Regions from separate parts of the Cellulomonas jepli genome, predicted to be linked through region 2. Evidence: predicted binding sites of a transcription regulator. Region 2 holds the regulator's gene; each other region holds the start of a gene.
The links. Region 2 encodes HrcA, which represses chaperone genes, less so after heat shock. Its sites were predicted from a motif close to TTNGCACTCGNNNNNNNCGAGTGCNAA; they were not measured.
Positions count from the first base shown of each region.

Region 1: the regulator HrcA is predicted to act here: its motif matches at 1,983-2,009, upstream of AB6N24_RS13560 (Hsp20/alpha crystallin family protein).
Region 3: the regulator HrcA is predicted to act here: its motif matches at 1,971-1,997, upstream of groL (chaperonin GroEL).

Region 1 is NZ_JBFTER010000054.1:18,548-21,817, forward strand. Features, by position in the region: gene AB6N24_RS13550 ((deoxy)nucleoside triphosphate pyrophosphohydrolase) at 1-416, shown strand, start outside; gene AB6N24_RS13555 (sensor domain-containing phosphodiesterase) at 519-1,808, opposite strand; gene AB6N24_RS13560 (Hsp20/alpha crystallin family protein) at 2,106-2,561, shown strand; gene AB6N24_RS13565 (hypothetical protein) at 2,727-3,270, shown strand, end outside.
Region 2 is NZ_JBFTER010000011.1:56,881-60,150, reverse strand. Features, by position in the region: gene AB6N24_RS04535 (EAL domain-containing protein) at 1-923, shown strand, start outside; gene hrcA (heat-inducible transcriptional repressor HrcA) at 1,199-2,230, shown strand; gene dnaJ (molecular chaperone DnaJ) at 2,271-3,270, shown strand, end outside.
Region 3 is NZ_JBFTER010000015.1:40,940-44,209, reverse strand. Features, by position in the region: gene AB6N24_RS05730 (uracil-DNA glycosylase) at 15-692, opposite strand; gene napA (nucleoid-associated protein NapA) at 872-1,201, shown strand; gene AB6N24_RS05720 (LytR C-terminal domain-containing protein) at 1,309-1,944, shown strand; gene groL (chaperonin GroEL) at 2,148-3,270, shown strand, end outside.

The DNA.
Region 1 (3,270 bases), on a different contig from region 2:
GTCCTGTGCTCGTGGTCGCCGCGGCGATCGTCGACGACCTCGACTCCCCCCGGGAGCTGCTCGCCGCCCGCCGGTCCGCGCCCGCGAGCCTCGCCGGTCGCTGGGAGTTCCCCGGCGGCAAGGTCGACCCGGGGGAGAGCCCCGAGGAGGCCCTGCACCGTGAGCTGCGCGAGGAGCTGGGCGTCCGCGTCGGCCTGGGGCACGAGCTCGTCGGACCGGACGGCGGCGCGTGGCGCCTCACCGACACCTACGTCATGCGGCTGTGGATGGCCGAGGTGGTCGACGGGATCCCCGAGCCCCTCGTCGAGCACGACGCACTGCAGTGGCTCCCCCTCGGGCAGTGGACGACGGTCCCGTGGCTCGACGGCGACGTCCGGATCGTCGAGGCGCTCGCCGCCCAGTACGTGACGGACTGACCGGCCGGCGCCGGACGCGGGCCGCGGCGGCGAACCTCCAGCGCGCCGCGGCGGTCCCGGCGGCACCGCTCGGCCGCCCGCGCGCGGCCCCGGCGGAACGCCTCAGCCGCCGCCGGACGCCACCGCCGTCGCGCGGTGCGGCAGGCCGGCCCACCGCGGCTCGCGGCACGGCTTCTCGAGGTAGAACCCCTGCCCGAGGCCGACCCCCAGGTCCAGCAGCGAGACGAGCTCGTCCTCGGTCTCGACCCCCTCCGCGACCACGAGCGCGCCGGCGACGGCGCAGAACCGGGCGAGCGCCCCGACGAGGGCCTGCCGGACGGGGTCGCTGTCGACGCCGCGCACGAGCTGCATGTCGACCTTGACGAGGTCGGGCCGGAGGCGGAGCACGTGCGTGAGGCTCGCGTACCCGGCGCCCGTGTCGTCGACGGCGAGGCGCAGCCCGGCGGCACGGTGCGGCGCGAGGGCCCGCTCGAGCGCGTCGTAGTCCGCGACCGGGGCGTACTCGGTGAGCTCGAGCACGACGCGCGACACGTCGACGTCGTCGAGGAGCTCGTCGAGCGCGCCGACGACGAGGTCGGGGGAGAGGTTCACGGCGATCGCGCAGCCCGGCGGGACCGCCCCGGGCGTGCGCAGCGCGTCGAGCGCGCACCGGGCGGACGCGACCTCGAGCTCGCGGCCCAGCCCGACGCTGTGCGCCGCGGCGAACCAGCCGGCCGGCGCGCGGTCGGACGCCTCGAAGCGGGTGAGCGCCTCCGCGGCGACGGCCACGCCCGTGGTCAGCTCCACGATGGGCTGGTAGACGGCGTGCCGGCCGAGCCCCGAGCAGAGGGCCGTGACGTGCGTGTGCAGCGCGGCCCGCTCGCGGCGTGCCGCGCCCTCGCCGAGCGCGCGGTGGTGCAGGTCGTCGACGACCTGGGCGACGAGGCGTGCGGTGGTGAGCGCGTGCTCGTCGAGCTGCGGGGCGACGCCGCTGCTGATCAGGCACAGCATGCCGTTGGGGGTCCCGTCGGGTGCGTGCAGCGGGACGCCGAGGTAGGAGCCGATGTGCAGCGCCAGGGTCACGTCGAGCCAGGTGGCCGCCGGCACGTCGCGGGCGTTCGGGATGAGCGCGGGCATCGTCCCGTTGAGCACGCGCGAGCAGTACGCGTCGTTGAGCGAGGTACGGGTCCCGACGGCGGGGCCCTGGTGCCCGGGCTCGACGTCGACGATGCGGAACACCTGCTCGGTCCCGACGAACTCGCTCGTCCAGCCGACCTCCATGTGCACGTGCTGGCGCAGCAGGTGGACCAGGCGGGCGCAGGCGTCCTCGAGGTGCGCGTCGTCCTGGTGCGCGCGGGCGATGGCGTCGATCTCGACGGCGAGGTCGTCGCCGCCCGTGCCGGTCACGTCCATCCCGACCTCCCGCTCCGGTGGCGGTCCCCCCGGCCGCCTCCTGCGAACGAGGCTAGCCCCGTGCGGGCGAGCAGGCCGGACGACGGCGTGCAGCGACCTCTCGCACCGCGAAGGACGACGGCGGAGACCGGGCGTCGGCGTCCTGCGTCCAGCGGATCGGAGGCTGCGCAGGGGTTGGCACTCGCAGGGGGAGAGTGCTAAAAAAGAGACGTAGCCAGTCCCCGCCGGACGGTTCCGGAGGGGGCCCGTACCGAGGCGTCGGACGGTCCGGTGCCTCGCCGCGAGGAGGTGATGGTCGTGGCTACGCGATTCGACCCGTTCCAGGAGATGGACCGGCTCGTCGGTCAGGTGTTCGGCTCCGCACGCGCCGCAGCGTCCATGCCGCTCGACCTGTTCCGGTCGGGGGACCACTACGTGCTCCACGCCGACCTCCCGGGTGCCGACCCGGGCACCATCGACGTGAACGTCGAGGACCAGACGCTGACGATCCGCGCGCAGCGCACCCACCAGGGTGCCGAGGGCGTGCAGTGGCTCGTGCAGGAGCGTCCGTCCGGCACGTACGTGCGCCAGCTGACCGTGGGTCGCGGCCTCGCGCTGGACAAGATCGAGGCCACGTACGCCGACGGCGTGCTGTCCCTGACGATCCCCGTCGCCGAGGAGGCGAAGCCGCGCCGCATCGAGGTGCAGCACGCCGCGTCCCAGGCGGCTGCGATCACGCAGTCCGGCGAGCCCGCCGGGTCCACGACGAGCTGACCGCCACGGCAGCGGCCCGCGGAGGTCCGCGGAGGTCCGCGCGCGATGGTGACCGGGGGCCGGGACGGGATGCGTCCGGGCCCCCCGCGACCGACGAGGGCCGCCCAGGTGAACGGTGCGGGAAACGGCGTCCGTGACCGCGGTCATAGCCCTACGCTCTGCGTCATGCCCCCCCGCTCACGAGGCGCTCTCGCGGCTCTCCTGGCCCTGTCCGTCGCCGTGTGCGGCTTCGTCCTCCCGGCTGCCGCGGCTCCCGGGTCGGCTGGCGACGTGCTCAGCGTGTCCTCCCGCCGGGGCATCCACTTCCCCGGTCGCCTGCTGGTGTCCTCACCCGAACTCTTCGACGCGACTCCCGGCGACGTGGGGCGGGACACGCTGACGATCGAGGTCAGGGCGGCGGAGGGCGGATCGCCCGTGACGCTCGTGGTGGCGGCGCCGCTAGACAGCCCGAGGCTCGTCGTCGGCCCTCGGTCGACGAGAGCGGCGGCGACCTCCCAGACCCCGGGGCTCCAGCTCTCCGGCTGGTGCGACGAGACGGGCGACGGGACGATGGACGTCCTCGACGTCGAGCACGACGCGGACGGTCGGCTGTCGGGCCTCGCGCTCGACTACGAGCTGACCTGCACCGGCGCGACGCCGATCCTGGGGACGCTGCGCTGGTCCAGCGACGTGCCGTACCGGGAGACGGTCTCCGCGCGACTCCCGTACC
Region 2 (3,270 bases):
GGGTCGACGCGCTGCTCACCGCGATCGTGCTGCGCTCGATGCACGCGCTGCGCGAGCGCGGCGTCGTCGACGGCTTCTGCTCGATCAACGTCGAGCCGCACCTCATGGCCGAGCCGGTCGTGCGCGGTGCGCTGTTCGAGCGGGGCCGGCTCGACGGCGTCGTGGTCGAGCTGACCGAGCACGTCGCGGCGCACGACGACGAGGCGCTCGGCGACGTGCTCGCCGAGGTGCGGGCGCTCGGCGGGCTCGTCGCGATCGACGACGCCGGCACCGGGCACTCCGGGCTCACGCAGCTCCTGCGCGTGCGGCCCGACATCGTCAAGCTCGACCGCGCGCTCATCACGGGGGTGCACGCCGACCCGGTGCAGCGCGCCACGGTGCGGATGCTGGGCGACCTCGCGGGGGAGATGGACGCCTGGCTCGTCGCCGAGGGCGTCGAGACGCGCGAGGAGCTCGCGGCCCTCATCCACCTCGGGGTGCCGCTCGTGCAGGGCTACGCGCTGGGTCGGCCCGCGTCGGGGTGGACGGGGATGGACGACGACATGACCGCGTTCGTGCGCGCGACCGCGGCGAGCACCGACCGCGGCGAGCACGTCGTCGGCCTCGTCCGGGTCGCGCAGGTGCTGCCCGCGACGATGGCCCGCCACGCGACCGGCGCGGCGCCGGGTGCCGTCGTGCTCGACGCGCGCAACCGTCCCGCGAGCGTCGTCGTCCGCGACCCGTCCGGGGGGACGCACCTCGCGCCCGCGCTCGTCGTGACACCGTCCGCGGCGCCGCTCGAGGTGCTCCGGCGCGCGACGGCCCGCTCGGTGATCTGGCGCGGGGCGCCGGTCGTGTGCGTCGAGGCGAGCGGCATCGTGCTGGGGACGGTCGACGTCGGCGACCTCGTCGACCACCTCGTGCAGCGGGTCCCCGCCGCCTGAGCGGACGCCTCGCCGAGCCGCGAGAGCGCGCCCACGGGATCCGTGGACCCCCGGGGCGGGAGCCGACGCGCCGGTCGGGCCCGCAGCGACCGGGACGCCGGGCCGTGGCACGCGTCACGTGCGCCCTGCCCGCCGCGAGGCAGCGCCGTCCGCCAGGTAGAATTGGCACTCTCGATGCCTGAGTGCTACGCCTGCGCCGGTCCGCCCCGTCCCGTGGGCGCCGTCCGGCGGCCGACGCGCCGGGCACGCCACAGGTCCGACGGCCAGGAGGTGCGATGAGCGAGGACCGCAAGCTCGACGTGCTGCGCGCGATCGTCGAGGACTACGTGCAGACCAAGGAGCCGGTCGGCTCCCGCGCGCTCGTCGAGCGCCACTCGCTCGGCGTCTCGCCCGCGACGATCCGCAACGACATGGCGGCTCTCGAGGAGGGCGGCTACATCGCCCAGCCGCACACGTCCGCGGGCCGCGTCCCGACCGACAAGGGCTACCGGCTGTTCGTCGACCGCCTCTCGACCGTCAAGCCGCTGTCCGCGCCCGAGAAGCGCGCGATCCAGTCGTTCCTCGAGGACGCCGTCGACCTCGACGACGTCGTCGACCGCTCCGTGCGGCTGCTCGCGCAGCTCACGCAGCAGGTCGCCGTCGTGCAGTACCCGTCGCTGCGGCGCTCGGCGCTGCGTCACCTCGAGCTCGTGCCCGTCGGCGACCGGCGCCTGCTCGTCGTCATCATCACGGACAACGGCCGCGTCGAGCAGCGCACGCTCGAGCTCGCCGCGGACGTCGAGGAGGGCGTCGTCGCCCAGCTCCGGACGCGGCTCAACGTCGCGGCCGCGGGCCGGCGCCTGCCCGAGCTCGACGGGGTGCTCGCCGCGCTCCCCGACGCGTTCGCCCCGCACGACGTGCCGCTCGTGCGCTCGGTCGTCGCGGTCGTCGAGGAGACGTTGCGGCAGGAGATCGAGGAGCGCATCGTGCTCGCCGGGACCGCGAACCTCGCGCGCGGCACCGGCTCGGACTTCACGCACACCATCGGCCCGGTGCTCGAGGCGCTCGAGGAGCAGGTCGTGCTGCTGCGGCTGCTCAGCGAGATGGCCGAGGACTCGGGCGGGGTCGCGGTGCGCATCGGGCGCGAGACCCAGCACGAGGGCCTGCTCGAGACGAGCTTCGTGACGAGCGGCTACAGCGGCGCGCGCGACGACGGCACGGCGGTGGCCCGGATCGGCTCGATCGGGCCGCTGCGCATGGACTACCCGGCGACGATGGCCTCGGTCCGCGCGGTCGCGCGGTACCTGTCCCGGATCCTCGCCGGATGACGCCTCCCCCCTGCGTTCCCCCCAGCACAGAGAGAGTTCAGTGAGCGACTACTACGAGATCCTCGGCGTGCCGCGCGACGCGAGCCCGGAGCAGATCAAGAAGGCCTACCGGCGCCTCGCGCGCGAGCACCACCCGGACGTCGCCGGGACGGAGGGGGCCTCCGACGAGCGCTTCAAGGACGTCTCGCGCGCCTACGAGGTGCTGTCCAACCCGGAGAAGCGCCGGATGTACGACCTGGGCGCGGACCCGGCGTCGCCGGGCGGCGGCATGGGCGGCGGCTTCGGCTTCCAGGACATCTTCGAGACGTTCTTCGGGGCGGCGGCGGGTGCGGGTGCCCAGCGCGGCCCGATCCCGCGCGCGCGTCGCGGGCAGGACGCGCTCGTGCGCCTCGACCTCGACCTCGCGGAGACGACGTTCGGCGTGCACCGCGACGTGCCGGTCGACACCGCGGTCGTGTGCCCCACGTGCTCGGGCACGTGCTGCCGCCCGGGGACGTCGCCGCGCACGTGCGAGGTCTGCGGCGGGCGGGGCAGCGTGCAGCGGGTCGCGCGCTCGTTCCTCGGCCAGGTCATGACCTCCCAGCCGTGCGCCGCGTGCCACGGCTTCGGGACCGTCATCCCCGAGCCGTGCACCGAGTGCTCGGGCGAGGGGCGGGTGCGCTCGCGCCGGACCCTGAGCGTCGACGTCCCCGCGGGCGTCGACACCGGGACGCGCATCAAGCTCACGGGCCAGGGCGAGGTCGGCCCGGCCGGCGGTCCCGCGGGCGACGTGTACCTCGAGGTGCGCGAGCGCAAGCACGAGACGTTCATGCGCAACGGCGACGACCTGCACTGCAACCTCCCGGTCCCGATGACGGCGGCCGCGCTCGGCACGGTGCTCGTGCTCGACACGCTCGACGGCCCGCGCGAGATCGACCTGCGCCCGGGCACGCAGCCGGGCCAGGTCGTGACGCTCAAGGGGCTCGGCGTGGGGCGCCTGCACGTCGGCGGCCGCGGCGACCTGCACGTGCACGTCGAGGTGCAGGTCCCGACGTCGCTCG
Region 3 (3,270 bases), on a different contig from region 2:
CCCGCCGCCCGGGCTCAGGGCAGCGACCAGTCGACGGGCTCGGCCCCCTGCTCGACGAGCAGCGCGTTGACGGTCGAGAACGGGCGCGAGCCGAGGAAGCCGCGGTGCGCGGACAGCGGGCTCGGGTGCACGCTCTCGACGCGGGGGACGCTGCCGAGGGCGCCGCGCAAGGACTGCGCGTCGCGCCCCCACAGCACCGCGACGAGCGGCCCGCCGCGCTCGACGAGCGCCTCGATGGCCCGGTCGGTCACGGCCTCCCACCCCTTGCCGCGGTGCGACGCGGGCGCGCCCGGGCGGACGGTCAGGACCCGGTTGAGCAGCATGACGCCCTGGTCCGCCCACGGAGAGAGGTCCCCGGACGTCGGGGGCGTGACGCCGGTGTCGGCGACGAGCTCGGCGAAGATGTTCGCGAGCGAGCGCGGCACGGGCCGCACGTCGGGCTGCACGGAGAACGACAGCCCCATCGCGTGACCGGGCGTGGGGTACGGGTCCTGCCCGACGACGAGCACGCGCACGTCCGCGAGCGGGCGCTGGAACGCGCGCAGCACCGAGCCCCCGTCGGGCAGGTAGCCTCGCCCGGCGGCGACCTCGGCGCGCAGGAAGTCGCCGGCGGCGCGGAGCTGCGGCTCCACGGGGGCGAGGGCCTGCGCCCAGTCCGGTGCGACGAGCTGGTCCAGGGGAGCGGGGTTCACGGGGGCGAGGGTACCGAGCGTGCGCCGAGGGCGGGTGAAGGCCGGCGCCGGGTGCTCCGTGCGGCCGCCTGCTGAATGACACGCGTGTCATTCGCGCCTACGATGGCGTGGTTCGCGCAGCACCCCCAGCCCGCCCCGAGCCCTCCCCGCGCCGGAGCCCGAGCCCCCAGGAGGACGCCATGGACGCCGCCATGCTCACCGGCTCCTCGACGCAGGACGCCCCCGAGACGGCCCCCCTCGAGGCCGACGCCGGCGCTGCCGGTCTCTCCGAGCGCGACCAGCAGGTCCTCGCGTTCGAGCGCCAGTGGTGGAAGTACGCGGGCGCCAAGGAGCAGGCGATCCGCGAGCTGTTCGACATGTCGGCGACGCGGTACTACCAGGTGCTCAACAGCCTGATCGACTCCCCGGACGCCCTCGCGCACGACCCCATGCTCATCAAGCGCCTGCGGCGGATGCGCTCGACGCGCCAGCGCGCGCGCACGGCCCGCCGTCTCGGCAGCGACGCCTGACGCACGCCTCCGGGCCTGCGCTGCCGAGCGGGTGCTGATCGCACCTTTCGAGCGGCACGCGGGTCAACCGGCCGTCGCGCCCAGTCGCAGCCGTTAGCCTGTCCGCCGTGAGCAAGGGCAGCTACCCGTACCCCGAGGACGAGTTCGACGCTGCGGAGGACCTCGACGGCCCCCGCGGCGTGCACCGTGCTCCCCGCTCACGGTGGCGGGCGCTGCTGCCGTTCGCGATCGTCCTCGTCGTGTTCGCGGGGCTCGGTGCGGGTGTCCTGCTCTACCTCGCGAACTCGGACGTCACGCTGCCCGCCGGCCTCGGCAGCGGCACGACCGCGGGGGACGACGCCGGTGACGGCGCGGCCGAGGGTGAGGGCGACGCCGCCGCGGAGGAGGGGGGCGAGGCCACCGACCCGGCCGAGGGCGACGCCGCCGTCGAGCCGCCGCCGACCGAGCCGGTCGCCCCCGCCCCGGACCTCGGGGCTGCGGTCACGGTGTTCAACGCGGCCAAGGTCGCGGGCCTCGCGGGCGAGACCGCGGAGACGCTCACGTCCGCCGGGTTCACCAACGTCGACACCGGCAACCACACCGGCGCCGGCGTCGACGGCACCACCGTCTTCTACGCCGTCGAGGCGCAGCGCCCGACGGCCGACGCCGTCGCCCAGGCGCTCGGGATCACGAAGGTGCTGCCGTCCGCGACCGAGGCGGCGGACGGCATCGCGGTCGTCCTGGAGGCGGACTACACGCCCTGAGGCGGCGTCGTGCGGGCGGACCGCGTCTTGCACTCTCGGGGGTCGAGTGCTAACCATTGACTTAGCACTCTCCGGTGGAGAGTGACAGGATCAACCGGCCGACCGGTGAGGTCCACCACGCGCGGGACATGACCGCGGGAGGTGGTCCGTCCGTCGCGGGCACCGAGCGGCCACCCACGAGCACAGTGAAGGATCACCGCCCCATGGCCAAGATCATTGCCTTCAACGAGGAGGCCCGTCGCGGTATCGAGCGCGGACTCAACGTCCTCGCCGACACCGTCAAGGTCACGCTCGGCCCGAAGGGCCGCAACGTCGTCCTCGACAAGAAGTGGGGTGCCCCCACGATCACGAACGACGGCGTCTCCATCGCCAAGGAGATCGAGCTCGAGGACCCGTTCGAGAAGATCGGTGCCGAGCTCGTCAAGGAGGTCGCCAAGAAGACCGACGACGTCGCGGGTGACGGCACCACGACCGCCACCGTGCTCGCCCAGGCGCTCGTGCGCGAGGGTCTGCGCAACGTCGCCGCCGGCGCCAACCCGATCGCCCTGAAGAAGGGCATCGAGGCCGCCGTCGAGGCCGTCACGGCCCAGCTCCTCTCGCAGGCCAAGGAGGTCGAGACGAAGGAGCAGATCGCCGCGACCGCCTCGATCTCGGCCGGCGACACGGCGATCGGCGAGCTCATCGCCGAGGCGCTCGACAAGGTCGGCAAGGAAGGCGTCATCACGGTCGAGGAGTCCAGCGCGCTGGGCCTCGAGCTCGAGCTGACCGAGGGCATGCGCTTCGACAAGGGCTACCTGTCGGCGTACATGGTCACGGACCCCGAGCGCCAGGAGGCGGTCCTCGAGGACGCCTACGTGCTGCTCGTCGAGTCGAAGATCTCGAACGTCAAGGACCTGCTGCCGCTGCTGGAGAAGGTCATCCAGTCCGGCAAGCCGCTGTTCATCGTCGCCGAGGACGTCGAGGGCGAGGCCCTGGCCACGCTCGTCGTCAACAAGATCCGCGGCACGTTCAAGTCGATCGCCGTCAAGGCGCCCGGCTTCGGCGACCGCCGCAAGGCGATGCTGCAGGACATGGCCATCCTCACGGGCGGTCAGGTCGTCTCGGAGACCGTCGGCCTCAAGCTCGACACGGTGGGCCTCGAGGTCCTCGGCACGGCGCGCAAGATCGTCGTGACGAAGGACGAGACCACGATCGTCGAGGGTGCGGGCGACGCGTCGCAGATCGCGGGCCGCGTGGCCCAGATCCGCGCCGAGATCGAGAACTCGGACTCGGACTACGACCGCGAGAAGCTCCAGGAGCGCCTCGCGAAGCTGGCCGGCGGCGTGG